4 regions of the Kocuria sp. CPCC 205263 genome follow, and region 3 is predicted to be linked to each of the others. Evidence: riboswitches for the same ligand, from Rfam matches in the RefSeq annotation. Region 3 holds a riboswitch; each other region holds the start of a gene.
The links. A riboswitch is a leader RNA that binds a small molecule or an ion and turns the genes downstream of it on or off. The one in region 3 is predicted to bind S-adenosylmethionine.
Positions count from the first base shown of each region.

Region 1: another riboswitch for S-adenosylmethionine. It lies ahead of RF647_RS02660 (hypothetical protein); the one in region 3 lies ahead of RF647_RS02425 (methylenetetrahydrofolate reductase).
Region 2: another riboswitch for S-adenosylmethionine. It lies ahead of RF647_RS15460 (O-acetylhomoserine aminocarboxypropyltransferase/cysteine synthase family protein); the one in region 3 lies ahead of RF647_RS02425 (methylenetetrahydrofolate reductase).
Region 4: another riboswitch for S-adenosylmethionine. It lies ahead of RF647_RS04140 (bifunctional o-acetylhomoserine/o-acetylserine sulfhydrylase); the one in region 3 lies ahead of RF647_RS02425 (methylenetetrahydrofolate reductase).

Region 1 is NZ_JAVKPV010000002.1:40,806-47,839, reverse strand. It holds gene RF647_RS02675 (DUF6350 family protein) at 1-106, opposite strand, end outside; gene RF647_RS02670 (glycosyltransferase family 4 protein) at 222-1,391, shown strand; gene RF647_RS02665 (PIN domain-containing protein) at 1,395-1,778, opposite strand; gene RF647_RS02660 (hypothetical protein) at 1,790-2,017, opposite strand; SAM riboswitch class IV at 2,031-2,156, opposite strand; gene RF647_RS02655 (hypothetical protein) at 2,575-2,871, shown strand; gene RF647_RS02650 (hypothetical protein) at 2,974-3,162, opposite strand; gene RF647_RS02645 (cold-shock protein) at 3,270-3,476, opposite strand; gene RF647_RS02640 (multidrug efflux SMR transporter) at 3,716-4,039, opposite strand; gene RF647_RS02635 (multidrug efflux SMR transporter) at 4,039-4,398, opposite strand; gene RF647_RS02630 (TetR/AcrR family transcriptional regulator) at 4,402-4,932, opposite strand; gene betT (choline BCCT transporter BetT) at 5,108-7,034, shown strand, end outside.
Region 2 is NZ_JAVKPV010000011.1:24,727-31,760, reverse strand. It holds gene RF647_RS15480 (dihydrolipoamide acetyltransferase family protein) at 1-351, opposite strand, end outside; gene RF647_RS15475 (alpha-ketoacid dehydrogenase subunit beta) at 348-1,403, opposite strand; gene RF647_RS15470 (thiamine pyrophosphate-dependent enzyme) at 1,400-2,575, opposite strand; gene RF647_RS15465 (Lrp/AsnC family transcriptional regulator) at 2,817-3,269, shown strand; SAM riboswitch class IV at 3,382-3,503, shown strand; gene RF647_RS15460 (O-acetylhomoserine aminocarboxypropyltransferase/cysteine synthase family protein) at 3,541-4,869, shown strand; gene RF647_RS15455 (cystathionine gamma-synthase) at 4,878-6,071, shown strand; gene RF647_RS15450 (sulfurtransferase) at 6,110-7,033, shown strand; gene RF647_RS15445 (SDR family oxidoreductase) at 6,999-7,034, opposite strand, start outside.
Region 3 is NZ_JAVKPV010000001.1:509,099-516,132, reverse strand. It holds gene RF647_RS02435 (ABC transporter ATP-binding protein) at 1-203, shown strand, start outside; gene metE (5-methyltetrahydropteroyltriglutamate--homocysteine S-methyltransferase) at 277-2,682, opposite strand; gene RF647_RS02425 (methylenetetrahydrofolate reductase) at 2,739-3,665, opposite strand; SAM riboswitch class I at 3,736-3,842, opposite strand; gene RF647_RS02420 (helix-turn-helix transcriptional regulator) at 4,094-4,447, shown strand; gene RF647_RS02415 (SRPBCC family protein) at 4,451-4,948, shown strand; gene RF647_RS02410 (amino acid permease) at 5,169-6,578, opposite strand; gene RF647_RS02405 (adenylosuccinate synthase) at 6,814-7,034, shown strand, end outside.
Region 4 is NZ_JAVKPV010000002.1:380,156-387,189, reverse strand. It holds gene RF647_RS04155 (alpha/beta hydrolase) at 1-508, opposite strand, end outside; gene RF647_RS04150 (SGNH/GDSL hydrolase family protein) at 590-1,471, shown strand; gene RF647_RS04145 (homoserine O-acetyltransferase) at 1,505-2,689, opposite strand; gene RF647_RS04140 (bifunctional o-acetylhomoserine/o-acetylserine sulfhydrylase) at 2,686-4,098, opposite strand; SAM riboswitch class IV at 4,175-4,290, opposite strand; gene RF647_RS04135 (VOC family protein) at 4,433-5,071, shown strand; gene RF647_RS04130 (CPBP family intramembrane glutamic endopeptidase) at 5,095-5,874, opposite strand; gene RF647_RS04125 (S9 family peptidase) at 5,989-7,034, shown strand, end outside.

The DNA.
Region 1 (7,034 bases), on a different contig from region 3:
CCACGGCCACGGAGCCGAGTTCCAGCGCGCCCTGCAGCCACAGCGGCATGGGCACACCCCGGCGGTCCGGGCGTACGGCGGGGGAGGACAGGCCTAGGGAGTTCATCACCGCCCATCCTCCCACGCCCGGGCGGCACCCCGGCCGAGGCTTCACGGCGCCTTCACCGGCGGGCCACGCCCCGCTTGCCGTCCGGTCGCCCGGCCCCGGCAGGCTCGGGAGCATGAGAGTCGCCGTGGTCGCCGAGCAGTTCCTCCCCCACCTCAACGGAGTCACCCACTCGGTGCTGCGGGTCGTCGAGCAGCTGGTCGCCGGCGGGCACGACGTCGTGGTCGTGGCGCCCTCCTACGACCCCGCGCCGCTCGGGCGCCCGGCGGAGCAGGTCGTCGAGGACCTCGACGGGGTGCCGGTGCACCGGCTGCCCGCCGTTCCGCTCACCGGCTACCCCGCCGTGCGGGTGGCCGGCGGGACCGTGGCCCGGGTGCGGCGGCAGCTGGAGCGCTTCCGGCCGGACGTGGTCCACGTGGCCTCCCCGTTCGTGCTGGGCCGCCGGGCGATCCTGGCGGCCCAGCAGCTCGGGGTGCCGTGCGTGGCGGTCTACCAGACCGACGTGCCCGGCTACGCGGCCAAGTACGGGGCCCCGTTCCTCGAGCAGCTCCTGTGGGGGCACGTGCGCTCCATGCACAACCTCGCCACGCTCACGCTCGCGCCGTCCACCTCGGCGGTCCGGCAGCTCACCGAGCACGGCGTCCAGGACGTGCACCTGTGGCGGCGCGGGGTGGACACCGCCCGCTTCTCCCCCCGGCACCGGGACGAGCGGTGGCGGGAGGAGGTCGGCGGCGGCCGGCGGATCGTCGGCTACGTGGGCCGGATCGCCCCGGAGAAGCAGGTCGAAGACCTCTCCACGGTCGCGGACCTGCCCGGCACCCGTCTGGTGGTCGTGGGCTCGGGCCCGGAGGAGGACGCCCTGCGCCGCCGGCTCCCGCAGGCCCACTTCACCGGGCGCCGCAGCGGTGCCGACCTGGCGCGCATCATGGCGTCCTTCGACGTGTTCGTCCACCCCGGCGAGTTCGAGACGTTCTGCCAGACGATCCAGGAGGCCATGGCCTCGGGGGTGCCGGTCGTCGCGACCGGCCGGGGCGGTCCCCTCGACCTCGTGGACCGCTCCCGCACCGGCTGGCTCTATCCCCCGGGCGACCTCGGGGCGCTGCGCGGGCACGTGGCCGATCTCCTGGGCGACGAGGCGAAGCGGGCCGCCTTCGGCGTCGCGGCGCACGCGGCGGTCCAGGGCCGGACGTGGGACGTGCTGGTCGGGCAGCTTCTCGAGCACTACGAGCACGCCGTGGCGCTCTCGGCCCAGGGCCGGGGCCGGCGGCACCGCCGGGCCGTCTGAGGGCTACCGGCGGGCGGGGGACGCGTCCAGCACGGGCGCCCCGGTGCCGGCGTACCGCCCCGGCTCCGCGGTCAGCACGGTCAGCCCGTGCACCAGGGCCGTGGCCGCGGTGAGCCCGGCGAGCGGGTCGGCCGCCCCCGTCACGGACAGTGCTCCCCACGCCCGGGCCACGGCGGCGTCCGCGGGGAGCACCCGGCCCGGGAAGCGCAGCTCGAGCTGCTCCGCCCACAGCGTCTCGTCGGGCCGCTCGGCGAGCAGCTCGCCGAGCACCGTGGCCGGCAGGAACAGCCGCCGGTGGCCGTGCCGGCGCAGGACCTCGGCCAGCTCGGGACAGCGCTCCGGGGTGCGCACCCCCAGCAGCACGGAACGGTCCAGGAGGAGGTCCACGGCGGCGGGCCTCAGGCCGCGGCGGCGAACTCCCCGCGGGCCGGAGCCAGCAGGAAGTCCACGAACTCGGTGCGGACCTGCACCACGCGGGCGTAGTCCTCGACGCTCATGGCGGAGACGCTGATCGCCGGGACGCTCGGCGCGGGATCGCGGCGGGTCCCGTCCCCGGTGGCCGGGACAGCGAGGGAGTGCTGGATGAACGCGCCCGTGCGGGCGGCGGAGGGGCGGGGGTCGGACATGACCGGGATCCTTCGTGCGCTCTTGCTCGCACCGGGTACCGCTGCTGCGGCGATGCGAGCCGCTTCCTCATCCGAACCACCCGTGAACATGGGGTTGGTGCCCGGTCAAGTCGGAGCTTGCCGACCGGGTCTCTTGAAGCTCTCCCCATTGAACCACATCGGCCGAACCGTGTCCGTGCGCGGCGCCCGGGCAGGAACCGGTGCCACCCCCCTGTGCGCAGGCCTTCCCCGGGGCGTCACCGCTCGGACATCTCGACGACACATCGTTGTGCTGGAATGGGTCCCGCAGGACCGGGGACGGCGCAGGCGACGACCCCGCGCATTACGTTTCGGTGACACAAATCACGACTCGCCTGTCGAGGTGTCGGAGCCGCGGGGTAGCCTGAACCTGCTTCTCGAGATGCGGCGTCCACGCCCTCGGCCGGAGATCGACGATCCCCGGCGGGCCCGTGGAGGGGCTCCGACCCGCTGCACGCCAACCCGATGTTCCCGGGTGGATCGGATGACGAAGCGGCGGGCAACGCCATCGGATGCCTGCAAGAACGTCAGGAGAAAACATGACCATGTCCGAAGAAAGAACAGCCATCACCACCGACCAGCGCGAGGAGTGGATCGACGTGACCGTCACCGCCCTCCCCGATCTGCACCTCGTCCGTCTCACGTCGACCGACGGGGACGTGCAGGAGTACCTGAGCCCCGAGGCCGACGACCTGGCCGCCGCGGCGGAGCACACGGAGGGTACAGCGCAATGGTGCGCCAAGTACCGCCAGCTCCTCGTTCCCGGAGCCCTCGCGGCGACCGGACGGCACCCGTTCTTCAAGCTCCACCCCTCGTCCCTCCCGCTGTCGGCATAGCCGGCGGACAGGAGCGCGCGGAGGCCGCAGCCCGTTGGGCTGCGGCCTCCGTCGTGCGGGAGGACGGTGACGTCCGGAGCGCCGGTGGGACCTGCGGGGTGCTCACTCGAGGCCGTAGTCCCCCGCCGAGCCCCAGCCGCCGCCGGCCTCGTCGGCGGAGCCGTCGAAATCCCACTCGGAGGCCTCAACCTCGAACGGCACGGAGACGTCCAGCTCGGCGTCGGAGACACGGTTCACCACGAAGGGGTCCTCCGGCTCCTCCGCGGCGGGGAGCGGATCGGGAACGGTCACGGCGCTTCCTCCCGGTGCCGCTCGGCGGGTACGACGACAGAACCGCCGCCGGGCTCAGCCCGACGACGGTTCTGGAGGATCAACGGGCCGGAGCCCGCGGAAAATCCTTAGGAGATGACGTTGATGTTCGCAGCCTGGGGGCCCTTGGGGCCGTCCTGGGTCTCGAACTCGACGCGGTCGTTCTCGTTCAGCGAGCGGAAGCCGTTCGAGTTGATCGCGGAGAAGTGGGCGAAAACGTCCTTGGAGCCGTCCTCGGGGGTGATGAAGCCGAAGCCCTTGTCAGCGTTGAACCACTTGACGATACCGGTAGTCATGGGAGACCTGATCCTTCATGAGATGAACGTTTCCCGACGTTCGAGAAACAAAACAGTTGTGATGCATGGAAAACGTCTTCTCAGAAAAACTGCTGCACCCGAGTGGGCCGAACTGCTTGAAAGACAAAAACGAACCTCAACAACTGCGGACTACTCTACACGAGATCCGGCGCCGCACCACCCGGGGCGGTGCGCCGCACCCGACCCGGCACCGGGAACCGCTCAGAACCGGGGACCGCTCAGACCGGCGGGGCACCGAGCTCGATGAGGAGCACTCCGCCGGCGATCAGGGCCACCCCGGCCGCCGTCACCCAGGTGAACGGCTCGCGGAACAGGACCCGGCCGGCCAGCGCCGTCAGCGCCACGCCGGAGGCCGACCAGATGCCGTAGGCGACGCCCAGCGCCATGCCCTCGGCCAGGACGAGGCTCAGGCAGGTGAACGCCACCAGGTAGCCGACGGCCACGGCGGCGTACCAGCGGGGGCGGCCCCGGGCGGCCATCCGCAGGGACAGGGTCCCGGCGACCTCGGTGAGGATCGAGACACTGAGGAAGAGCCAGGCCATCAGGGGGCCTCCTCCGGCTCGGGGGCACGGCGCCGGGCGGGGCCGCGGGAGCCGAGCTCCACGCACAGCACGCCAGCTACGACCAGCACGATCCCGGCCAGCACGGCCGGGCTCAGCCGCTCACCGTAGACCACGGCCGCCGCCAGGGCGGTGAGCATCACCCCGAGGGCGGCCCACACGCCGTAGGCGACCCCCACCGGCATGCCGCGGCGCAGCACGGACGCCAGGAGGGTGAACGCGGCGAGGTAGCCGGTGACGACGAGCACGTACCAGGCGGGTTCGTCCAGAGCCGCCTTCAGCGACAGCGTGGCCGCCACCTCGGCGAGCACGGCGGCGAGCAGCAGCAGCCGGCGCAGCACGGCTCAGCCCTCCAGGAGCTCGTCGGCGACCGCCTTGACCCGGGCCCGCTCCTGCGGGTCGGGGGCGAAGACGCCCGCGGCGTCGGCGAACCACACGCCGTCGGCGAGCAGCCGCACGGCCAGCAGCCGGCTCCGGCGCTCGGCGGGCAGGTCCTCGGGCAGGTCCACCCACGGCTCCACCCGCGCGACCCAGCGCTCCTTGAGCGTCGCGCGCAGCCGCTGGTCGGTGAGCATCACGAGGTCGGTCTCGTCGACCTCCCCGGACAGGCACCAGTCGAGGTAGGCGCGCAGCCGCTCCTCCGCGGGCACCTGCTCCGGCGGGCCGGGCAGGCGGCGGGCCATCTGCGCGTCCCAGCCGTCCATCACCCGGTCCACCAGGGCGAGCATCAGCGCCTCCTTGGTGGGGAAGTGGTACATCACCCCGGGCTTGGTCAGACCCACCTGCCGCGCGGCCGACGCTAGGGAGACCGTGCCGCCGCCCCGGATCAGCTCGAGGGCGCCGTCGAGGATGCGCTCGCGGGAGGAGGTGCTCATGAAAAAGAACTTTACCAACCGGAAGGGTGGTGACACGATGTTGAGCATCCCGGTGCGCGGGCCTCGGCCGCCGCACCGGTCCGCGGGCACGACGACGTCCCGCCCCTGCCCGGTCCGCGCTGGACCCGGCGGGTGCTCCCCGACCCGGATCACCACTTCCAGGAGGACTCGTCCCATGACTTCCGCCCTGCACCAGTCACCGTCCGAGAGCGGCACCCCACCCGCCGGGCGCTCCCGGCCGGCCGTGAACCGGACGGTCTTCGCCGGCTCGGGCGTGACCATCATCCTGTTCTCCCTGTGGGCGATCCTCGCCCCCGACCAGGCCTCCGCGGTGATCAACGCCGTGGTCGGCTGGATCGCGACCAACATGGGCTGGTTCTACGTCCTGACGGCCACCGTGGTGACGGTCTTCGTCCTGGTCGTGGCGTTCTCCCGCGAGGGGACCATCAAGATGGGCCCCGACCACTCCAAGCCGCAGTACAACCTGTTCACCTGGACCGCGATGCTCTTCGCCGCCGGCATCGGCATCGACCTGCTGTTCTTCTCCGTGGCCGAGCCGGTCACCCAGTACTACGGCCCGCCCGCCGGGGAGGGCGGGACGGCCGAGGCCACCCGCATGGCCGTGGTGTGGACGCTGTTCCACTACGGCGTCACGGGCTGGTCGATGTATGCGCTGATGGGCATGGCCTTCGGCTACTTCGCCTACCGGTGGAACATGCCCCTGAGCATCCGCTCGGCCCTCTACCCGCTGATCGGCAAGCGGGTGCAGGGGCGCACGGGGGACGTCGTGGACATCGCGGCGCTGCTCGGCACGATCTTCGGCGTGGCCACCTCGCTGGGCATCGGCGTGGTGCAGCTCAACTACGGCCTCTACCTGCTCTTCGGGATCGAGGAGGGGACCGCGGCGCAGATCGGGCTGATCGTCGTGGCCGTGGTGATGGCCACCGCCTCGTGCGTCTCGGGCGTGGACAAGGGCATCCGCAGGCTCTCCGAGCTCAACGTGCTCATGGCCGTGGCGCTGATCGTCTGGGTGCTCGTGGCCGGCCGGACCTCGTTCCTGCTCGACGCCACGGTGCAGAACCTCGGCGACTACGTCTCCTCGCTGCCGGGGATGACCATGGAGACGTTCGCCTACACCGGTGCGGCGGAGTGGATGGCGGGGTGGACCCTCTTCTTCTGGGCCTGGTGGATCGCCTGGGCGCCGTTCGTCGGCCTGTTCCTGGCGCGGATCTCCCGGGGCCGCACCCTGCGCGAGTTCGTGATCGCGACCCTGACCGTGCCGTTCCTGTTCATCCTCATCCTGGTCTCGGTCTTCGGCAACAGCGCCCTGGCGATCGTCACGGGCGGCGACGACGCCTTCGGCCAGGCCGCCATGAACACCCCCGAGCGGGCGTTCTACTCGCTGCTCGAGCAGTACCCGGGCGCGCCGGTGCTCATCGCGCTCGCCTCGCTGGCCGGGCTGCTGTTCTACGTCACGAGCGCCGACTCGGGCGCGCTCGTGATGTCGACGTTCACCTCGACGATCCAGGACCCTACCCAGGACGGGCCCAAGTGGCTGCGCATCTTCTGGGCCGCCGCCACCGGGCTGCTGACCCTGGCGATGCTGCTGGTGGGCGGGGTGCCGACCCTGCAGGCCGCCACGCTGATCATCGGCCTGCCCTTCTCGATCGTGATGTACCTGGTCATGATCGGGTTCTGGAAGGCCCTGCGCGCCGAGCGCTCCCAGCGCGAGGGGCGCAGCTCCACCCGCCGCTCCGCGGCCGCGTCCCGCATCCCCGGCCCGGACAGCCACTGGCGCCGGCGGCTCTCCCGGACCGGCTCGTTCCCGGGCCCGAAGGCCGTGCGCCGCTACGAGGACGAGGCGCTCGTCCCCGCCCTCGCGGAGGTCGTCGAGGAGTTCCGGGCCCAGGGCCTCGACGCCGAGCTCACCAGCTCGGTGGTCGGCTACCAGGACCTGTCCGAGCACACGCTGACCGTGCGGATGGGCGAGGACCGGGACTTCTGCTACCAGATCTATCCGGTGGCCACGCCCGTGCCGGCCTTCGGCGGGTTCCGCACCAACCCGGACTCCGACCTGTACTACCGCCTGGAGGTCTTCAACG
Region 2 (7,034 bases), on a different contig from region 3:
CGCGGAGGCCTCGGCGGCCGCCGCGGGGTCCGCCCCGGCGCGCTCCTCCTCCCGGTAGGACTGCCCGCCCTTGGGGCCGCCGCCCTGCGGGGCGGGCGTCCCGGCCCGGTCCCCGGTGTCGACGGAGATCAGCGGTGCGCCGACGTCGAGGGTCTGCCCCGAGGCGCCGTGCAGCTGGTGCACGGTCCCGGCGAAGGGGCAGGGCACCTCCACGGCGGACTTGGCGGTCTCCACCTCGGCGATCGGCTGGTCCACGGCGACGGTGTCGCCCACCTGGACGAGCCAGCTCACGAGCTCGGCCTCGGTCAGTCCCTCGCCGAGATCCGGCAGGGTGAACGTCTTCACGGTCATGGTCGGTCCTCCCACTGCAGGTCGTCCACGGCGTCGAGGATGCGGTCGACGCTGGGCAGGTAGTGCTCCTCGAGCTTGGGCGCCGGGTACGGGATGTCGAACCCGGTCACGCGACGCACGGGCGCGGCCAGGGAGTGGAAGCAGCGCTCCTGGACGCGGGCCACGATCTCGGCCGCGACGGACGCGAAGCCCGGCGCCTCGGCCACGACCACCACGCGCCCGGTCTTCCGCACCGACGCGGCGACCGTCTCGTCGTCGAACGGGACGATGCTGCGCAGGTCCACGACCTCGAGCGAGCGCCCCTCGGCGGCGGCGGCCGCGGCGGCCGCCACGGCGGTCGGCACGGACGGCCCGTAGGCCAGCAGCGTGGCGTCCTCGCCGGCGCGGGCGACGACGGCGCGGCCCTCCCGGCGCTCGGGTGCCCCGTTCTCGTAGCGCTCCCTCAGCTCGGCCAGGTCCACGGGGGCCTTGGACCAGTAGAGCTTCTTGGGCTCGAAGAACACGACGGGGTCGTCCGAGTCGATCGCCTCGCGCAGCATGAGGTAGGCGTCCTCGACCGTGGCGGGGGTGAACACCTTCAGGCCCGGGGTGTGGGCGTAGTAGGCCTCGGAGGAGTCGCAGTGGTGCTCCACGCCGCCGATGCCGCCGGCGTAGGGGATCCGGATGACGATCGGCAGGCGCACGGCGCCGCGGGTGCGGTTGTGCATCTTCGCGATGTGCGAGGCGACCTGCTCGAAGGCCGGGTAGGCGAAGGCGTCGAACTGCATCTCGATGACGGGGCGCATCCGGTTCATCGCCATGCCCACGGCCATGCCGGCGATCCCGGACTCGGCCAGCGGGGTGTCGAAGCACCGGGTGCGGCCGAAGCGCTTCGTCAGCCCGTCGGTGATGCGGAAGACGCCGCCGAGGGTGCCGACGTCCTCGCCGAAGACGACGACGGCGGGGTCGGCGGCCAGCGCGTCGGCCAGGGCGGTGTTGAGCGCCTGGGCGAAGGTGGCGGGCTTGGCCGCCGGGGCCTCGCCGGCCGGGGCGGGGGCGTGCAGGGTGCTCACTGTCCGGTCTCCTCTCGGGCGAGCTCGGCGGCCAGGAACTGCTCCTGCTCGGCGAGCTGCGGGGTCTGCTCGGTGTGGACGTGGCGGAACAGCTCGAGCGGGTCGATCTCCACGTCGGCGTTCATGCCGTCGCGCAGGGCCGTGGCGACGTCCTCGGCGGCGGCGGCGATGCGCTGCTCCGCCGCGTCGTCGAGCACGCCATCGGCGCCGAGGTAGGCGCGCATCCGGGTCACCGGGTCCTTGGCGATCCACTCCTGCACCTCGGCGTCGTCCCGGTAGCGGGTGGCGTCGTCGGCGTTGGTGTGCGCCTGCATGCGGTAGGTGTGCGCCTCCACGAGGAGGGGCTCGGACTCGGAGCGGGCCAGGTCCACGGCGCGCCGCAGGGTGGCGAGCAGCGCCACGAGGTCGTTGCCGTCCACGCGCTCGCCGGCCATGCCGTAGCCCACCGCCTTGTGGGCGAGGCTCGGGGCCGCGGACTGCTGGGACAGGGGCACGGAGATCGCGTAGCCGTTGTTCTGCACGAAGAACACGACCGGCAGCTTGAACACGGCCGCGAAGTTCAGGGCCTCGTGGAAGTCGCCCTCGCTGGTGGCGCCGTCCCCGCACATCGCCAGGACCACGGTGTTCTCGCCGCGCAGCTTGGCGGCGTGGGCCACGCCCACCGCGTGCAGCAGCTGGGTGGTGAGCGGGGTCGACTGGATGCCCACGCAGTGCTCGTACGGGTCGTAGCCGCTGTGCCACTCGCCGCGGAAGATCGCCATGACCTGCATCGGGTCCACGCCCTTGGTCATGACCGCCACGGTGTCCCGGTAGGTGGGGAACAGCCAGTCGCCCTCCCCGAGGCACAGGGCGGCCGCCACCTGGCAGGCCTCCTGGCCGTGGCTGGACGGGTAGACGGCCATCCGGCCCTGGCGGACCAGCGCGGAGTTCTGGTCGTTGACCCGCCGCCCGACCACCAGCTTCTCGTAGGCGCGCAGCAGGACGTCCGGGGCCGGCAGCGGGTACTCGTGGCCGGGGCCGGTGCCCTGCTCCTCTGGGGCGAGCAGCCGCCCGCCCGGGTCGACCATGCGGATCTCGCCGCGGGCCGGGAGCATGTACTGCTCCGGCGTGATGCCGAAGCTCTGGGAGGCCCGGAGGATCGGGTCCTCGGGGGTCTCGACGGTCTGGCTCATGGTGTCCCCTCGGTCGGTCCCCGGTGCGGCCGCGGTCCGGGGAGGGCAGGAAGGTGGTGCGGCTCTGTCTCCCCAGTATGGGAACCGGGCATGGTTCGTATCCACAGAGCGGGGAAAATGCAGAAGTCTGAGACGGACAGTGCACCGCGCGTGGACGAAATGTTCTAGTGTGGCGTGGAGCACACGCATTCGTCCGACACGTTCCGGGCCCCGCGCCCGACCCGCCCCGAAGGAGCCCGCCGTGCCCTCGACCCCCGTGCCGCTGGACGAGACCGACCGGAAGATCCTCGCGGAGCTGTCCCGGGACGCGAGGCAGTCCGTGACGGCGATCGCCGCGGCCGTGCACGTCTCCCGCGCCCACGCCTACGCCCGGATCAACCGGCTCCGGGACGAGGGGGTGATCCTGCGCTTCAGCACCGTGATCGACCCGGTCCGGGCGGGTCTGCAGGCCTCCGCGTACGTGACGCTCAAGCTCCAGCAGAACACCTGGCGGGAGCTGTGCGCCCAGCTCCAGGCGATCCCCGCCGTGCACCACATCGCCCTGGTGGGCGGGAACTTCGACGTCATGCTCCTCGTGCGGGCCGTGGACACCGTGCACCTGCGGCAGGTGATCTTCGAGCACGTCCAGCAGCTGCCCGGTGTGGTGGACACCCAGACGTTCCTGATCTTCGAGGACATCGACACCCGGGCCTGACGCGAGGGCCCGCGCCGGGCCCGGCGCGCACGGCCGGCGTCACGAACCGTCACGGTCGTCATCTTCCGTCGCGGAGGGACACCCACTACCTCTGCGCATAGTGTTGTTCCAGCTTCACGAGACGTGACCGCCAAGCTCCGACTTGGTCACGCACCAACCCCATGCTCATTGGGTGGTTCGGATGAGGAAGCGGCCTGCATCTTCCGCGACGTGCCCACCGGGCCCGCGCGGATGACCGGTGCGGGTAAGAGCAAGGCACAGGAGCAGCGCCATGTCCATCCCCGTGACCGACCACGACCTCGCGACCCGGCAGATCCACGCCGGCACCCACGACCAGGTCACCCAGCGCACCCTGACGGTGCCGATCTACCAGACCGCGGCCTTCGAGTTCCCGGACTACGAGGCGGCCCGGCAGATGTTCGCCCAGACCCGGGCGGGCTTCACCTACACGCGCACCGGCAACCCCACGGTGGCCGTGCTCGAGCAGCGGATCAGCGACCTCGAGGGCGCCGCGGGCGCCGTGGCGACCGGCTCGGGCCAGTCCGCCGTGGCCGTCGCACTGCTGGCCCTGCTCGGCCAGGGCGCCGGGAAGCACCTCGTGGCATCCGAGAAGCTCTACGGGGGCACGGTGGACCTGCTCACCGACTCCTTCGCTGACTACGGCATCGAGGTCTCCTTCGTGGACCCCACCGCCCCGGGGGCGTGGGCCGCGGCCGTGCGCCCCGACACCCGCGCGTTCCTGCTCGAGTCCATCGGCAACCCGCTGGCCACCCTCCCGGACCTGCCCGGGATCGCCGACGTCGCCCGGGCCGCCGGGGTGCCCGTCGTCGTCGACAACACCCTCGCGTCCCCGGCCCTGTACCGGCCGCTGGAGAAGGGCGCGGACATCGTGGTGCACTCGGCCACCAAGTTCCTGGGCGGGCACGGCAACGCGCTCGCCGGGGCGGTCGTGGACGGCGGGACCTTCGACTGGTCCGCCCGGCCGGACAAGTGGCCGCAGTTCACCCAGGCCCGCGCCCGCTGGGGCGGGCTCAGCCTCGTCGACAAGTGCGCCGCCGCCAGCCCCTACCTGCACCTGGTCCGGGCGAAGTACGTGCACGACCTCGGCACCACGCTCTCCCCGTTCAACGCCAGCCAGATCCTGCAGGGCACCGAGACCCTCGACCTGCGCGTGGCCCGCCACACGGCCTCGGCGCTGGCGGTGGCCGAGTTCCTGGCCGGGCACCCCGCCGTCGCCCGCGTCCACCACCCCGGCGTGCCCGGGGACCCCGGCGCCGGGATCGCGGCCCGGGACTTCCCGCGCGGGACCGGCTCCGTGTTCTCCTTCGACCTCGCCGCCCCGGACGGCGCCGTGGGCCCGTTCATCGACGCACTCCGGCTGTTCAAGCTGGTCGCCAACATCGGGGACACCCGCAGCCTCGTCGCCCACCCGGCGGCCATGACGCACTGCCGCCTGACCCCCGAGCAGCGCCGGGCCGGCGGGATCGCCGAGACCACGATCCGGCTGTCCATCGGCCTCGAGTCCCCCCAGGACCTCGTGGCCGACCTCGGCCAGGCCCTCGACACCGTCGTCACCGCCGTCCAGACCACCCGGAAGTGAGCCCCGCCATGACGTCCCCCACCGAGACCCGCACCCGCCACCGGGGCTTCACGACCACCGCCGTCCACGCCGGCCAGGAGCCCGACCCGCTGACCGGGGCGGTCATCCCGCCGATCTACCAGACCTCCACGTTCGCCCAGGACGGGATCAACGTGCTGCGCGCCGGGCACGAGTACAGCCGCGGCTCCAACCCCACCCGCAGCGGCTTCGAGGAGCAGCTCGCGGCCCTGGAGCGCGGCGAGCGGGGGTTCGCGTTCGCCTCGGGGATCGCCGCCGAGGACGCCCTGCTGCGCGCCGTGCTGCGCCCGGGCGACCACATCGTGCTCGGCGCCGACGGCTACGGCGGCACCAACCGGCTGATCACCCGGGTCCTCGCCCCGTGGGACATCGGGCACACCCCCGTGGAGATCACGGACCTCGACGCCGTCCGGGCGGCCGTGCGCCCCGGCACCACGAAGGTGCTGTGGCTCGAGACGCCGTCCAACCCGCTGCTCGGCATCGCCGACGTAGCGGCGTGGGCGCAGCTGGCCCGGGACGCCGGGGCGCTGCTCGTCGTCGACAACACCTTCGCGTCCCCGTACCTGCAGACCCCCCTCGAGCTCGGCGCGCACGCCGTGGTGCACTCCACCACGAAGTACATCGGGGGGCACTCCGACGTGCTCGGCGGCGCCGTGGTCGTGGGCACGGCCCAGTGGCGCGAGGCCCCGCTCGCCGAGGCGGTCGGCTTCCAGCAGTTCGCCGCCGGCGCCGTGGCGGGCCCCCAGGACAGCTACCTGGCCGCCCGCGGGCTCAAGACCCTCAGCCTGCGGATGGAGCGCCACCAGGACAACGCGCAGCGGATCGCCGAGTGGCTCCTGGAGCGCCCCGAGGTCGAGCAGGTGCTCTACCCCGGGCTGCCCGGACACCCCGGCCACGCGCTCGCCGCCGCGCAGATGCGCGGGTTCGGCGGCATGGTCTCCTTCCGACTGACCGGCGGGGAGGCCGCCGCCCGGGCGGTGGCGGCGGGCACCCGGCTGTACTCGCTGTCGGTGAGCCTGGGCGGGGTGGAGTCCCTGATCTGCTACCCCTCGGAGATGACGCACGCCTCCGTGAAGGGCACCGCGCTGGCCGTGCCCGTGGACCTGGTGCGGCTCTCGGTGGGCATCGAGGACGTCGAGGACCAGCTGGAGGACCTCGAGCGCGCGCTCGCCGGCGCCTCCTGACCCGGCGTCCCGGGGTCCACCGCACTAGCCTGGGGCGCATGAGCACCGGCACCCCGCAGCACAGCACCCCGCACAGCAGCACCCCGCACGACGACGCCCCGCTCGCGCTCCCCGGGCCCGTGGTGAGCACCCACTGGCTGGCCGAGCATCTCCAGGACCCCCGGCTGGTGCTCGTGGACGCGAGCTCCACGCTCAACCGGACCGAGGAGGCCCTCCCCGGGGCGGTGCTCCTGGACCTGGACGGGGCCTTCTCGGACCCGTCCTCGGACCTGCCGCACACGGCGCCCCCGGCGGAGCAGCTGAGCGCGGCGGCCCGGGCGCTCGGCATCTCGCGCACGAGCACGGTCGTGGCCTACGACGCCAAGGGCGTCTTCGCGTCCGCCCGCGTCTGGTGGCTGCTCCGGACCGCGGGCTTCGACCGGGTCGCCGTCCTCGACGGCGGTCTCCCGGCGTGGGCCGCGGAGGGCCGGCCCACGGGGGCGCACGCCGCGCCGCCGGCCGAGCCCGGCGACGTCGAGCTCGCGCCCCGTCCGGGCGGCTTCGTCGGGGCGGAGGACGTCGCCCGCGCCCTGGCCGACCCGGACGCCACCGTCCTGGACGCCCGCTCCACCGGCCGGTTCGCGGGCACCGAGCCCGAGCCGCGGCCGGGCCTGCGTCCCGGGCACATGCCGGGGGCGGTCAACCTGCCCTACACCGACCTGCAGGACGGGCAGGGGCGGCTGCTGCCGCTGCCGCAGCTGCGGGAGCGGATCGCGGCGGCCGCGCCCGAGGGGCGGCGGATCGTCACCAGCTGCGGCTCGGGCCTCACGGCGTGCGTCCTGGCGCTCGGCGCCCACCTCGCCGGCCGCGAGGACGTCGCGGTCTACGACGGCTCCTGGAGCGAGTGGGGCCGCCCCGGTCCCCGGCCCGTGGCGGGCCCCGAGGGGGTCAGCCGCGGGCCGGGGTCTCCCCCGCAGGACTGAC
Region 3 (7,034 bases):
CGACCCTGACCATCGCGCACCGGCTCTCTACGGTCGAGAACGCCGACCAGGTCATGGTGCTCGAGGGCGGCCGCATCGTCGAGCGGGGCGCGCCGCGGGAGCTGCGCGCGGCCGGCGGCCCGTTCGCGCTGCTGGCCGCCCGGACCGGCCGGGACGACGACGCCGGCCGGCGCACGGCCGCTGCCCGTGACGCCGCCTCATGACCCGCGGGAGCCCGCGTGACCACGGACGTCCGTGGTCACGCGGGCTCCCGCGGGTCGGCCGGTGCGCTCGGGGTCAGCCGCGCGTGCCGTGCTGGACGATCAGCGGCCGACCGGCGGGCTGCGCCACCCGCTCGCGCGCGGTCCGGGCCGCCGCCACGAGGTGCTCCAGCGACGCCCTCGTCTCCTCGTAGCCGCGGGTCTTCAGGCCGCAGTCCGGGTTGACCCACAGGGTCCGCGCCGGGACGTGCTCGAGGGCCCGCTCGAGCAGCTGCTCGATCTCCTCCCGGGAGGGCACGCGGGGGGAGTGGATGTCCCACACGCCCGGCCCGATGCCCCGGGAGAAGCCGGCGGCCTCGAGGTCGGTCAGCACCTCCATCCGGGACCGGGCCGCCTCGATGCTCGTGACGTCGGCGTCCAGGCCGTCGATCGCCCCCACCACCTCGCCGAACTCCGAGTAGCACAGGTGGGTGTGGATCTGGGTCTCGTCCCGCACCCCCGAGGTGGCCAGGCGGAACGCGTCCACCGACCAGCCGAGGTAGGCGGGCTGGTCCGCGCGGCGCAGCGGCAGGAGCTCCCGCAGCGCCGGCTCGTCCACCTGGATGATCCCGATCCCGGCGGCCTCGAGGTCCGCGACCTCGTCCCGCAGCGCGAGCGCCACCTGGTTCGCCGTCTCGCCGAGCGGCTGGTCGTCGCGCACGAAGGACCACGCGAGGATCGTCACCGGGCCCGTCAGCATGCCCTTGACCGGCTTGTCGGTGAGGGACTGGGCGTGGCCGATCCACGGCACCGTGAACGCCTCGCCGCGCAGGCCCTGGCCCTCCCGGCTGACGTCGCCCCACAGGATCGACGGGCGGGTGCAGCGGGAGCCGTAGGACTGGACCCAGCCGTGGACGGTGGTCGCGAAGCCGTCGAGGTGCTCGGCGAAGTACTGGACCATGTCGTTGCGCTCCGGCTCGCCGTGCACCAGCACGTCCAGGCCCAGCTCCTCCTGCAGCCGCACGACCCGCTCGATCTCCTCCCGCAGGAAGGCGTCGTACTGCGCGTCCGTCAGGGCGCCGGCGCGGTGCCGGGCGCGGGCGGTGCGGACCTCCGCGGTCTGGGGGAAGGAGCCGATCGTGGTGGTGGGCAGCGGGGGCAGGGGCCCGGACGCCGTGAAGGACCGGCCTTCCTGGGCGCTCCGGCGGACCTCCGCGGCCGACCGTCCGATGTCCGCGGCGGTCAGCGAACCGGCGCGCTCGCGCACGGCCGCGTCGCGGACCCCCGCGGCGTCCTGCCGGGTGCGGCGGGCCTCGGCCGCCTCGGCCAGCTCCGGCGCGACCGCCTCCGTCCCGGCGGCGAGACCGCGGGCCAGGGTGACGATCTCGCCGACCTTCTGGTCGGCGAAGGCGAGCCAGCTCCGCAGCTGCGGGTCCAGCCGGGTCTCCTCGGCCACGTCGTGCGGGACGTGGAACAGGGACGTGGAGGAGGCCACGGACACCTGGGCGCCCCCGCGGGCCAGCTCCGCGAGCTGGTCGAGCCGGCCGGCCAGGTCGGCCCGCCACACGTTGTGCCCGTCCACGGCGCCGGCCACGAGCACGGCGGAGTCCTCGCCCCGGAAGAACTCCAGCTCCTCGGCGGTGGGGGCGGCGCCCTTGACGAGGTCCAGGTGCACGGCCTCCACGCCGGAGCAGGCCAGCGGGTGCAGTAGCGGCCCGGGGGAGCCGTAGGACGTGGTGACGAACAGCTGCGGGCGCCTGGTCACGGCGGTCAGGCCCGTGTAGGCGTCCCACACGGATGCGGCGAGCTGCTCGGCGGGGACGTCCTGGTCCGCCACGAGGGCCGGTTCCTCCAGCTGCACCCAGTCCGCGCCGGCGGCGGCGAGCTCCTGGAGCAGCCGCGCGTACACGGGCAGCAGCTCGGGGAGCCGCTGCAGCGGGTCGAAGCCCGCGGGGGCGCCGTCGTCGGCCTTGGCGAGGAGGAGGAAGGACACGGGGCCCACGAGGACCGGGCGGACGGTGAAGCCGTGCGCGGCCGCGCGGCGGACGTCGGCCACGAGCCGGTCGGCGGTGGCGCGGAACGGGGTCTCCGGGCCGATCTCGGGCACGAGGTAGTGGTAGTTGGTGTCGAACCACTTGGTCAGCTCGAGCGGAGCGCGCCCGGCGTCGCCGCGGGCCAGCACGAAGCTCGCGTCGAGGCCGAGCCGGCCCTCGGCATCGGCGAGGTCGGCGAAGCGGGTCGGCGTCGCCCCGAGGGCCACGGTGGTGTCCAGGACCTGGTCGTAGAGGGGGAATGCCGCGGGCAGGGACGAGTCCCGGGCGCCGAGGCCCAGCTCCACGAGCCGGCGGTGGGTCGCCAGCTGCAGGTCGGCGGCCGCCGACTCCAGCTCCTCGCGGGTCGAGCGCCCGGCCCAGTAGGCCTCCAGGGCCTTCTTCAGCTCGCGGCGGCGGCCGATCCGGGGGTAGCCGGTGATGGTGGCGGCGGGGAACGGGACAGTGGTCATGGTGGTCTCCTGAAGAGGTGTCGAGGGGTCGTGCGGAACGGTGGGTCGGTGCGTGCTCAGGCGGGGAGCAGGAGGTCGTCGAGCGCGACGGGCACGTGCGGGACGCGCGGGAGGTCCACGTGCTCCAGCAGGTCGAGCGCGGCCCGGTGCTCGTTGAAGGTGTAGAGGTGCAGCCCGGGGGCGCCGGCGTCCAGGGCGGCGCGGGCCAGCCGCGCCGCGAAGGCCACGCCGGCGCGGTGCCGCTCGGCAGGACCGGGCGCGTCCTCCAGCGCGGCGGCCAGGCCCGGGTGGGGCGCCAGGCCCGCCAGCCGGCACAGCGTCCGGAGCCGCCGCGGGTCGGTGACCGGCATGATCCCCGGGACGATCGGGATCGTCACCCCGGCTGCCCGCGCCGCCGCGACCAGGCGCTCGTAGCGCTGCGGGCGGAAGTAGACCTGCGTGATCGCGAAGTCCGCCCCGGAGCGCTGCTTGGCCAGCAGCACCTCGACGTCGTGCCGGAACGAGGGCGACTCCGGGTGCCGGGTCGGGTAGGCGGCCACGCCCACGGCGAGCCGGCCGGCCGCCAGGGCCGCGGTGTGGCGCCGCTCGACCTCGCGCACGAGCTCCACGAGCTCGCCGGCGTGCCGGAGCTCGCCCGGCTCGGCTCCCGGGTCGAGGTCGCCGCGCAGGGCCAGCACGCCCCGGACGCCGCGGCGGACCAGCGCGGCCACGGTCTGCTCCAGCTCGGCCCGGGTGCTGCCGACGCAGGTCAGGTGGGCCAGGGGCCGCAGGCTCGTGCGCGCCAGGAGGTGGTCGAGCAGGGCGAGCGAGCTGTCCCGGCGCTGCTCGTCCCCGCTGTACGTCACCGAGACATGGTCGGGACGGGTGGGCTCGAGCTCCTCGATGGTCCGAAGCAGCGTGTCGGCGCTCGCCGCGCTGCGCGGCGGATAGAGCTCGTAGGACAGGGACGGCGGCGCCGGCCGGGCGGTCGGGCGTGGTGTCACGTTCTTCCTCCAAGGGTCACCCCGAGGGAGGGCAGCAGCCGTCCCGGAGTGGACCCGGGAGGCTGCGACAGCTCCATCGGTCCTGGCGGGAGCACCGTTCCGCGCACCCCGTGGCGGGGGCGCGGATGGTTGCTGCGGCGTCGACGAGCCAGGTCTCTCGGCCGCTCTGGATAGATGCAGGACCCATTCCAGCGGCTGCCCCGCCGCGCTGCCAAGTGCGGGCGCCCAGAAGACGCCGGTGCGCGGACTGTGACGACCGCGACGTCACAGGACGCAACACGGACGCGCGACGACGCACCGGCGACGACGCCCATGAGGAGCGCAGGTCCGGGGCCGTCACGATCCGGTCTCGGGTCTTGCCGGGCCCGGGCGGGCGGCATAGTCTTTGACAACCAACAGGTTGATCAAGGAATCAGTTGACAAACACCGTGGACCCCGGCGACGACGAGCTCGACAGGGCCTTCCTGGCACTGGCCGACCCGGTCCGCCGCCGCATCGTCGCCCGGCTCAGCCGTGGACCGGCCACGGTCACCGAACTGGCGGAACCCTTCGCGATCTCCCTCCAGGCGGTCTCGAAGCACATCCAGGTCCTCGAGCAGGCGCAGCTCGTCACGCGCACCCGTGACGCCCAGCGCCGGCCCGTCCACCTGGACCCCGCACGGCTCGAGGCGCTCACCACGTGGATCGACCGGTACCGGCTGGTCCGGGAGGAGCAGTTCCGCCGCCTCGACGCCGTGCTCGACACCCGAGCCGCGGACCGCGGCGAGCACACCCAGGACTGAACCATGGGACACGCACTGCACCTGACCGTCCCCGACGGCCTGCCCTTCATCGACTTCGAGCGCGAGTTCGACCACCCCGTGGCCGACGTCTACCGCGCCCACGCCGACCCCGAGCTGTTCCGGCAGTGGATCGGGCCGCGCGGGCTGCGGACCCGGATCGACGGCTTCGAGTTCCGCCCCGGCGGCGCCTACCGGTTCGTCCAGCGCGGCGAGGACAGCGCCGAGGAGTACGCCTTCCGCGGCGTCTTCCACACGGTGCGCGAGAACGAGCTCGTGGTCCAGACGTTCGAGTACGAGGGCTGGCCCGACGCCGTGGACCTGGAGTACCTGCACTTCGAGGACCTGGGCGACGGCCGGTGCCGGCTGCGCGGGCACACCGTCCACGCGTCCCAGGAGGCCCGTGACGGGATGGTCGGATCCGGCATGGAGAAGGGCATGGCCGAGGGCTACGAGCGGCTCGAGGAGCTGCTGGGCGGGCGGGCCGCGCAGGGCGGGGCCTGACCGTGGACTGGACGCTCGAGGTGGTTCTGCTGCCGGTGCGCGACGTCGACCGTGTGATCGCGCTCTACCGGGGCGGGGTCGGCTTCCACCTCGACCACCACACCACCACCGGGCAGATGGACATCGCCCAGCTGACCCAGTCCGGGTCCGGGTGCTCGATCGTGGTCGGCGACCTCCCCGGCCGGCCGCAGCGGCCCGGGGCCGGCCGGGGAGCCCGTGCTCAGTCGCGGGGGAGGTGCTCCGGCCGCCGGCCGAGGGTGCGCGCGGCGAGTGCGATGAGCAGCACCAGCCCGGCCGTGAGCAGGAGCTGGCCCCGCACGGCGTCGTCGAGCAGCCCGAGCAGGACGATCCCGGCGAGGAGCGCCAGCGCCAGGTACGACAGCCACGGGAAGGCCCACATCCGCAGGGGCAGCTCGGCGCCGTCCCGGTCCGCGCGGCGGCGCAGGACGATCTGCGAGACCAGCGCGAGCCCCCAGACGACCAGGCAGGTCGCGCCCACGGTGTTGAGCATCCACAGCAGCACGGTCTCGGGCCACAGGTAGTTGAGCACCACGGCGGCGAAGCCGAAGAGCACGGAGACGACCACCGCGCTCCGGGGGACCCCGCGGTCGGAGACGTCGGCGAAGGCCCGCGGCGCCGAGCCGCGGCGGGCCAGCGACCAGAGCATCCGGGACGCCCCGTAGATGTTCGCGTTGAGGGCCGAGAGCAGCGCCAGGATGATCACCACGGCCATCAGCACGTCCGCACCGGGCACCCCGGCGGTCTCCAGCACGGCCACGAACGGGCTGACCGAGAGCTGCTCGTCGTTCCACGGCAGCACCAGGACCATGACGGTCACGGCGCCCACGTAGAAGACGAGGATCCGGACCAGGATGGTGCGCACGGCGCGGGCCACGTTGCGCTGCGGGTCCTCGGTCTCCGCGGCGGCGATGGTCACGAGCTCCGTGCCGCCGAACGCGAAGACCACCACGAGCAGCGCGGCGGCCACCCCGGTCGGGCCGTGGGGCAGGAAGCCGCCGTGGGCGGTGAGGTTCGCGAGCCCCGGGGAGGGCTCCTCCGTCAGGCCCAGGAGCACGGCGACCCCGACCACGAGGAAGGCCAGCACCGCGAGCACCTTCATCAGCGCGAACCAGAACTCGGTCTCCCCGAGCGTGCGCACCCGCACCAGGTTGATCGCCGTGAACACCACCATGAACAGCAGCGCCAGCACCCACTGCTCGGCCACCGGCCACAGCTCCGTGAGCAGCTGGGCCGCGGCCGTGGCCTCCGCCGCGACCACCACCACGATCTGCGCCCACCACAGCCAGCCGAGGGTGCGTCCCACGGTGCGGCCCATGGCCTTCTCGGCGTAGGTCGAGAACGCGCCGGGGGACGGGTCCGCGGCGGCCATCTCGCCCAGCGCCCGCATCACGAGCACGAGCAGCACGCACGCCACCAGGAAGGACACCAGCACCGCCGGCCCGGCGGTGCGGATCGCGGCGCCCGTGCCGATGAACAGGCCGGTGCCGATCGCGCTGCCCAGGGCCATCATCACGAGGTGCCGGGCCTTGAGGTGGGTGCCCGGGGCGGCCGCGGGCGCGGAGGACGGGGACCCAGCCGGGGTCCACGTGGAAGGGGAACTCATGAGCATCGAGGGTATCGGACCGCGGCGGCCGCCGGACGGGGCGGCGGATGCCGGTCCCGGGTCACGGCCCGCTAGACTTGCACGGTACGAGCCCCTGGGTCTCCTCCTGCCGGCGTCGCGCCGTCCCGGGCGCGCGGGTGGGAGCGGGCCGACGCAGGGGCGTTGTCGTGCCCGGCCGGTGCGAGCCTCCGCCGGGGCCCGCGGGAGAAGTCCCGTTCCATCCAGGCAGGAGAGTCGTTCAATGCCAGCAATCGTGATCGTCGGCGCCCAGTGGGGCGACGAGGGCAAGGGCAAGGCCACCGACCTGCTGGGAGGCCGCGTGGACTACGTGGTCAAGCCCAACGGCGGCAACAACGCGGGGCACACCGTGGTGGTGGGCGGCGACAAGTTCGAGCTCAAGCTCCTGCCGGCGGGCATCCTGAGCCCCAACGCCGTCCCCGTGATCGGCAACGGCGTCGTCGT
Region 4 (7,034 bases), on a different contig from region 3:
TGACCGGGTCCTGCGGGTCACGGCCCCAGAACATCCGCAGCGGCCGCTCCCGCAGCTCCTCGTCGGCGAACAGGGGATGTTCGCCGGGGACCACGAAGCCGGAGAGCCCGACCACGGCGGCGATCTCGCCCGGCATGTGGCGGGCGAGGGACGTGGCCATGGCCATGCCCTGCGAGAACCCCAGCAGCGTGGTGCTGGGGTGGTCCGCGGCCAGCTCCCGCAGCCACGCCGCGACGGGCTCCACGGCCTCGGCCACCCGGTCGAGGGAGAAGCTGAGGTCCGCGGCGAGCGGGAACCACTGGTAGCCGAACCCGGCGGGCTGGGGGGCGCGCACGGACGCCACGCTGAACTCGCCCGGCAGGGCCGGGACGAGACCCATGAGGTCCTGCTCGTGCGAGCCGTAGCCGTGCAGGAGCACGAGCAGCGGGGTGCCGGGGCGGGCGTCGGCGTCCCTGCTCCACACGGCGAAGGGGGTGGCGGTCCCGGTCGGGACGGTGGCGTCGGTCATGGCACCAGTGTGCCACCCGGTCCCGGGGTCCGCGGCGCGGGCGCGTGGACGCCCGCCGGGCCCGGTGGTAGACCGGGAGGCATGACCGAGACGACGCCGGGGCCCCCGGACACCGCACCTCCCGTCCACCCGTGGCGTCGCATGGTGGCGATCGGCGACTCGTTCACGGAGGGCATCGGGGACCCGGACCCCGGCTCCCCCGGCGGGCACCGCGGCTGGGCGGACCGGGTCGCCGAGGAGCTGGACCGCCTCGCCCCCGGCCTGTCCTACGCCAATCTCGCGATCCGCGGCCGGCTCTTCCGCCAGATCGTCGACGAGCAGGTGGGGCCGGCCCTGGAGCTGACCCCGGACCTCGTGACGGTCTGCGCGGGCGGTAACGACATGCTGCGCCCCGGTGGGGACCCGGACGGGATCGCCGAGGAGATGGACGACGTCGTGGGCCGGCTCGCGGCGGACGGGGCGACGGTCGTGCTGGTCGGCGGCCCGGACATCGGCGCCACGCCCGTGCTGCGCGGGATCCGGGGCCGGATCGCGGTCTACAACGAGAACATGCGCGTGGTCGCGTCCCGGCACGACGCCGTGCTGGTGGATCTGTGGGGGCTGCGGGAGCTCGCGGACCCGGCGATGTGGGACCCCGACCGGCTGCACTTCTCGCCCCTGGGCCACCACCGGATCGCGGTCGAGGCCCTCGACACCCTGGGCATCGGGCACGGCCTCGTGCCCGAGGTGGTGGCCGACCGCCCGCCCTCGTCCTGGCGGCAGGCCCGCGGCGAGGACCTCGTCTGGGCCCACCGCTACCTGCGCCCGTGGGTGGCCCGCCGGATCCGGCGCACCAGCTCCGGGGCGCAGGTCCGGCCGAAGCGGCCGCACTTCGGCACCCCCACCGTGCCCGGCGGCGGCGTCGCGCCCGGCGAAGGACCCGGGGAGGCACCCGGCGACGGCCGAGGGGCCGCCGACGGCTGAGCGAGCGGGAACGGCTGAGGACCCCGTCCCGGCTCAGCGCGCGGGCAGCACGGTCTCCACGAGCAGCTTGCCGAGCTGGGGCGCCTCGATGAGGAAGCCGTCGTGGCCCGAGGGCGAGGTCAGGGTGTGCCGCCGGACGGCCCCGGGCAGCGCGGCGGCCAGGACGTCGGACTCGCGGGGCAGGTAGAGCCGGTCGGAGTCCACCGCCGCGACGAGCCACTCGCACGAGGTCACGGACAGCGCCTCCTCGAGCGTGCCGCGGCCCCGGGCGACGTCGTGGGACATGAGCGTCTCGTTGACGGCGAGGTAGCTGTTGGCGTCGAAGCGGCCCGCCAGCTTGGACGCCTGGTGGTCGAGGTAGCTCTCCACCTGGTAGCGCCCCCGCCCGCCGGCGTGCGTGTCGATGACCTGTTCGTCGGCCTGCGGCGAGCGCCCGAACCGGTGGTGCAGCTCGTCGGCCGAGCGGTAGGTGATGTGGGCGATCCGCCGGGCCAGGCCCAGGCCGGTGACGGGCAGCGGGCCGTCGTAGTAGTCCCCGCCGCGGAAGTGCGGGTCCTGGCGGATCGCGAGGTTCTGCGCCTGGCCCCACGCGAGCTGCTCGGCGCTGGACTGGGCGCACGCGGCGACCACCGCGCACGCCCGGACGCGGTCCGGGTGGGTCACGGCCCACTCCAGGGCGCGGGCCCCGCCCATGGAGCCGCCGATGACCAGGCGCCAGGCGTCGATGCCGAGGGCGTCGGCCAGCGCCGCCTCGGCGTGCACGGAGTCCCGGACGGTGATGAGCGGGAAGCGGGAGCCCCAGGGGCGGCCCTCGGGGTCCACGCTCGGCGGCGCGGGGGTCGCCGGGCCCGTGGACCCGTAGCAGCCGCCCACGATGTTGGTGCAGACCACGAACCACCGGTCCGTGTCGATGGCGGCGCCGGGGCCGATCAGGCCCTCCCACCAGCCGCCGCTCTCGGCGGCGCGCCGCTCGGCCTCGGGGGCGCCGGGGCGGGCCCGGCCGGCCGCCACGTGGGTGTCCCCGGTGAGGGCGTGCTCGACGAGCACCGCGTTGGAGGCGTCCGGGGCGAGCGTCCCCCACGTCTCGTAGGCGATCCGGACGTCGGGCAGCCGGAAGCCCGACTCGAGCTCGAGCTCGCCGATCCCGGCGACCCGCGGCACGCCGTCCTCGCGGACGGCGGTCCCGGCGCCGGCGCCCCTCACGACCGTCACGGTCACTCCTGTCCTCCCTGCGCGGCCGCGGCCGCGGCGAAGCCCTGCTCCAGGTCCGCCAGGATGTCGTCGATGTGCTCCAGGCCCACGGACAGGCGCACGAAGCCGGGCTCCACGCCGGCGGCCAGCTGCTCCTCGGGCAGGAGCTGGCTGTGCGTGGTGGACGCGGGGTGGATCACGAGGGAGCGGACGTCGCCGATGTTGGCGACGTTCGAGTGCAGGGTCAGGGCGTCCACGAAGGCGGCCCCGGCCTCCCGGCCGCCGTCGAGGACGAAGCCCAGGATCGACCCGGCGCCCCGGGGCGCGTACTTCTGCGCCCGCTCGTGCCACGGGGAGGACCCCAGCCCGGCCCAGGACACCGAGCGCACGTCCTCGCGGGCCTCGAGCCAGCGGGCCACCGTCCCGGCGTTGGCCACGTGCCGCTCCATCCGCAGGGACAGCGTCTCGATGCCCTGCTCGATGAGGAACGCGTTGAACGGGGAGATCGCCGAGCCGAGGTCGCGCAGCAGCTGCACCCTGGCCTTGAGGATGTAGGACAGGTTGACGCCGAAGGGCCCCTCCGCGCCCAGGGCCTCGGCGTAGACGAGGCCGCCGTAGGACTCGTCCGGCTGGTTGAAGCCGGGGAAGCGGTCCGGGTAGCGGCCGTAGTCGAAGGCCCCGGAGTCCACGATCACGCCGCCGATGGCCGTGCCGTGCCCGCCGAGGAACTTGGTGGCCGAGTGCACCACGACGTCCGCGCCCCAGCGCAGGGGCTGGATGAGGTAGGGGGTGGCCACGGTGTTGTCCACGATGAGCGGGACCTCGTGGTCGTGGGCGATCCCGGAGACCGTCTCGATGTCGAGGACGTCGTTGCGCGGGTTCGGGATCGTCTCGGCGAAGAAGGCCTTCGTGTTCGGCCGGACCGCCCGCCGCCACGCCTCGGGATCGTCGGCGTCGGACACGAAGGTGGTCTCGATGCCGAGCTTGGGCAGCGTGAACTTGAAAAGGTTGTAGGTCCCGCCGTACAGGCTGGGGCTGGCCACGAGGTGGTCGCCCGCGCCGGCGACGTTGAGCACGGCGAACGTCGTCGCCGACTGCCCCGCGCTGAGCATGAGGGCGCCCACGCCGCCCTCCAGGGCGGCGATCCGGTTCTCCACGACCTCCGTGGTCGGGTTGCCGATCCGCGTGTAGATCGGGCCGAGCTCGGCGAGCGCGAAGCGGTCGGCGGCGGCCTGGGCGTCGGGGAAGACGAAGGACGTGGTCTGGTGGATCGGCAGGGCGCGGGAGCCGGTGACCGGGTCGGGGCTCTGCCCCGCGTGGATCTGCCGGGTCTCGAAGGCCCAGCCCCCGGGGTTCTCGGGGGTGGGGCGCTCGGCCGCGGCCACGTCGGTGCTGGCGGCGGAGGCGTCGGTGCTGGAGGCGGGGAGATCGGACATGCCGTGGGACTCCTTGTGGATCTCAGGGGTCCCGTCCCGGCCGAGGCGGTGCGGCCGGGAACGGCCGGGCGCCGGGGACCCGCGCTTGCTCGCTCGCCGGTCGCGAGGAGCCTGGTCTTCACCCAGGGCACCCCACCGCGGTGGAGGGTTGCCGGCCAGCTAGCTGGGGCTTGGACGCTGGCGCTCATGACCTGGACAGCATTCTCCGGATCAGGCCCGCACGGCGTCAAGCCGGGGCCGGGCGTGACGCACCGGCCGGGGTGTCGCCCGCACGGTGCCCGGCGCGCCGCGGACCGATTTGGAGACGAAACTCACAGGGTGCCACGATGTGCCCATGAGAGTCGACCACGTGTCCTACGCCTGCCGCCCGGAGGGCCTGGAGGCCACCACCGAGCGCATCGCCGACCAGCTCGGGATCGAACCGGTCAAGGGCGGGGTGCACCCCCGTTTCGGCACCCGCAACATGATCCTGCCGCTCACGAACCACCAGTACGTGGAGGTCGTCGAGGTCCTCCAGCACCCGGCGGCGGAGAAGGCGCCCTTCGGCCAGGCAGTGCGCGCCCGGTCCGCCGCCGGCGGCGGCTGGCTGGGCTGGGTCGTGGAGGTCGAGGACCTCGCCCCTTTCGAGCAGCGCCTGGGGCGCCGCTCCGTGCCCGGCCACCGGGTGTTCCCGGACGGCCGGTGCCTGGAGTGGCACCAGATCGGCGTCAAGGGCCTGATCGCCGATCCGCAGCTGCCGTTCATGATCCACTTCGACTCCGCCCCGGAGATGCACCCGTCCCAGGCGCGGATCACGGACGTCGGGCTCGCGGGGATGGCCATCGCCGGAGCCCCGGAGCGGGTCACCGAGTGGCTGGGCGCCCCCGTCGAGACCGCGCTCGAGGACCTCGAGGTCGACTGGCGCTATCCGGACGGCACGCCCGGGGTGCTCTCCGTCACGTTCAGCACCCCGGACGGCGCCGTCACGATCTGAGGCCGAGCACCGCGGGGTGAGGCTCAGCCCAGCAGCCGGGCGGCCCCGAGGAAGCCGACGGCGTCCAGCAGGAAGTGCGCGACGACGAGGGGCATCACCCGGCCGGTGCGCCGGTAGAGCTCCGCGAAGACGAGGCCCATCACCACGTTGCCGAGGAAGGGCCCGATCCCCTGGTAGAGGTGGTAGCTGCCGCGGAACAGCGCCGTGACCACCAGCACCACCGGCCAGCTCCACCCGATGCGGGTCAGTCGGTCGGTCAGGAACGCGACCACCACGACCTCCTCGACCAGGGCGTGGCGCACGGCCGAGAGCAGCAGCACGGGCACCGTCCACCAGTGCGCGGCGAGCCCGGACGTGGTCACCTCCGCGGTGACGCCCAGGGCCCGGCCGGCGCCGTAGAGCGCCAGCGTGCCCAGGCCCATGAGCAGGAAGAGCACGGTGCCCAGGCCCAGGTCCGGGAGGGGCATCCGGGCGTCGAGGCCGATCCGCCGGCGGACCGTGCCCAGCGCGCCGGCGGAGCCGGCGAGCAGGTAGAGCGCGAGCAGCACCGGAACCAGGTCCAGGGCGATCCCGGTGAGCTGGCGCAGCAGGTCGATGAGGGGCTGCGGGCTCAGCGGCGGGTTCATCGTGGCCTGCGCCTCGGACAGCGGTCCGCGCGCCAGGTGCTCGGCGAGGGACAGCACCGCCCAGAGAGCCGAGGCGCCCAGGGACACCCCGAGCACCAGGAGCACCTGCAGCCACAGGTCGGCGCGGGTGGAGCCGAAGGCGGGCGGTCGCGGGGCGAGGTGGGCGGGGGTGCTCATGCGGCCATTCTGGCACCGGCCCGCCGGCCGCCCCGCGCACCCCGCGCCGGGCGCCCCCCGGGCCCGCCCGGACCGCTCCTCCCCGCCTGGGACGTCTTCCCTAGGATGGGGACCATGACTGTTCTTCCCCCGCAGATCCGCCAGCAGCCCGTCGAGCGCGCCTTCCACGGTCACGTGTTCTCCGACCCGTACGAGTGGATGCGGGACAAGGACTCCCCCGAGGTGCTGGCCCACCTCACCGCTGAGAACGAGTACGCGGAGTCCGCCACCGCCCACCTCACGGGCCTGCGGGAGACGATCTTCGGGGAGATCAAGGACCGCACCCAGGAGACCGACCTGTCCGTGCCCAGCCGGCGCGGCGCCTGGTGGTACTTCGCCCGCACCGTGGAGGGCGGCGCGCACCAGGTGTTCTGCCGGGTCCCGGCCGTGACCACCGGCGACGTGATCGCGGACTGGACCCCGCCCGTCGTCGAGCCCGGCACCCCCATGGCCGGGGAGCAGGTGCTCCTCGACGCCAACGCGGAGGCCGCGAAGCACGAGTTCTACTCCCTGGGCAGCTTCGACGTCTCCGAGGACGGGGAGCTGCTGGCCTGGGCCGAGGACGTCACCGGCGACGAGCGCTTCACCCTGCGGGTCCGGGACCTCACCACGGGGGCGCTGCTCGCCGACGAGATCCCCGGGACGTTCTACGGGTCCTTCCTCACCCCGGACGCGCGCGCCGTGTACTACACGGTGGTGGACGAGTCCTGGCGCCCCCACCAGCTGCGCCGGCACGAGCTGGGCACCCCGGTGGCCGAGGACGTCGTCGTCCACGAGGAGGCCGACCCCGGTCTGTGGCTCGGGGCGGGCCTGTCCGCGGACCGGCGCTGGATCGTGGTGGAGGCCATGTGCTCCGAGTTCTCGGAGCAGCTCATCCAGCCGGTCGCGGACCCGGCCGCGCCGCTGCGGGTGGTGCTGCCCCGCACCGACCGGGTGCTCTACGAGGCGGAGCCCCTGCTGCTGGACGGGCGGGAGCAGATCCTGCTGACCCACGACCACGAGGCCCCGAACTCCCGGATCTCCCTCATGGACCCGTCCGACCTCGGCCGCCCGGTCGCGGAGGTGGCCCTGCGCGACGTCGTGCCGGCCTCCGGCACGGTCCGCGTCAACGGCTGCGCCGT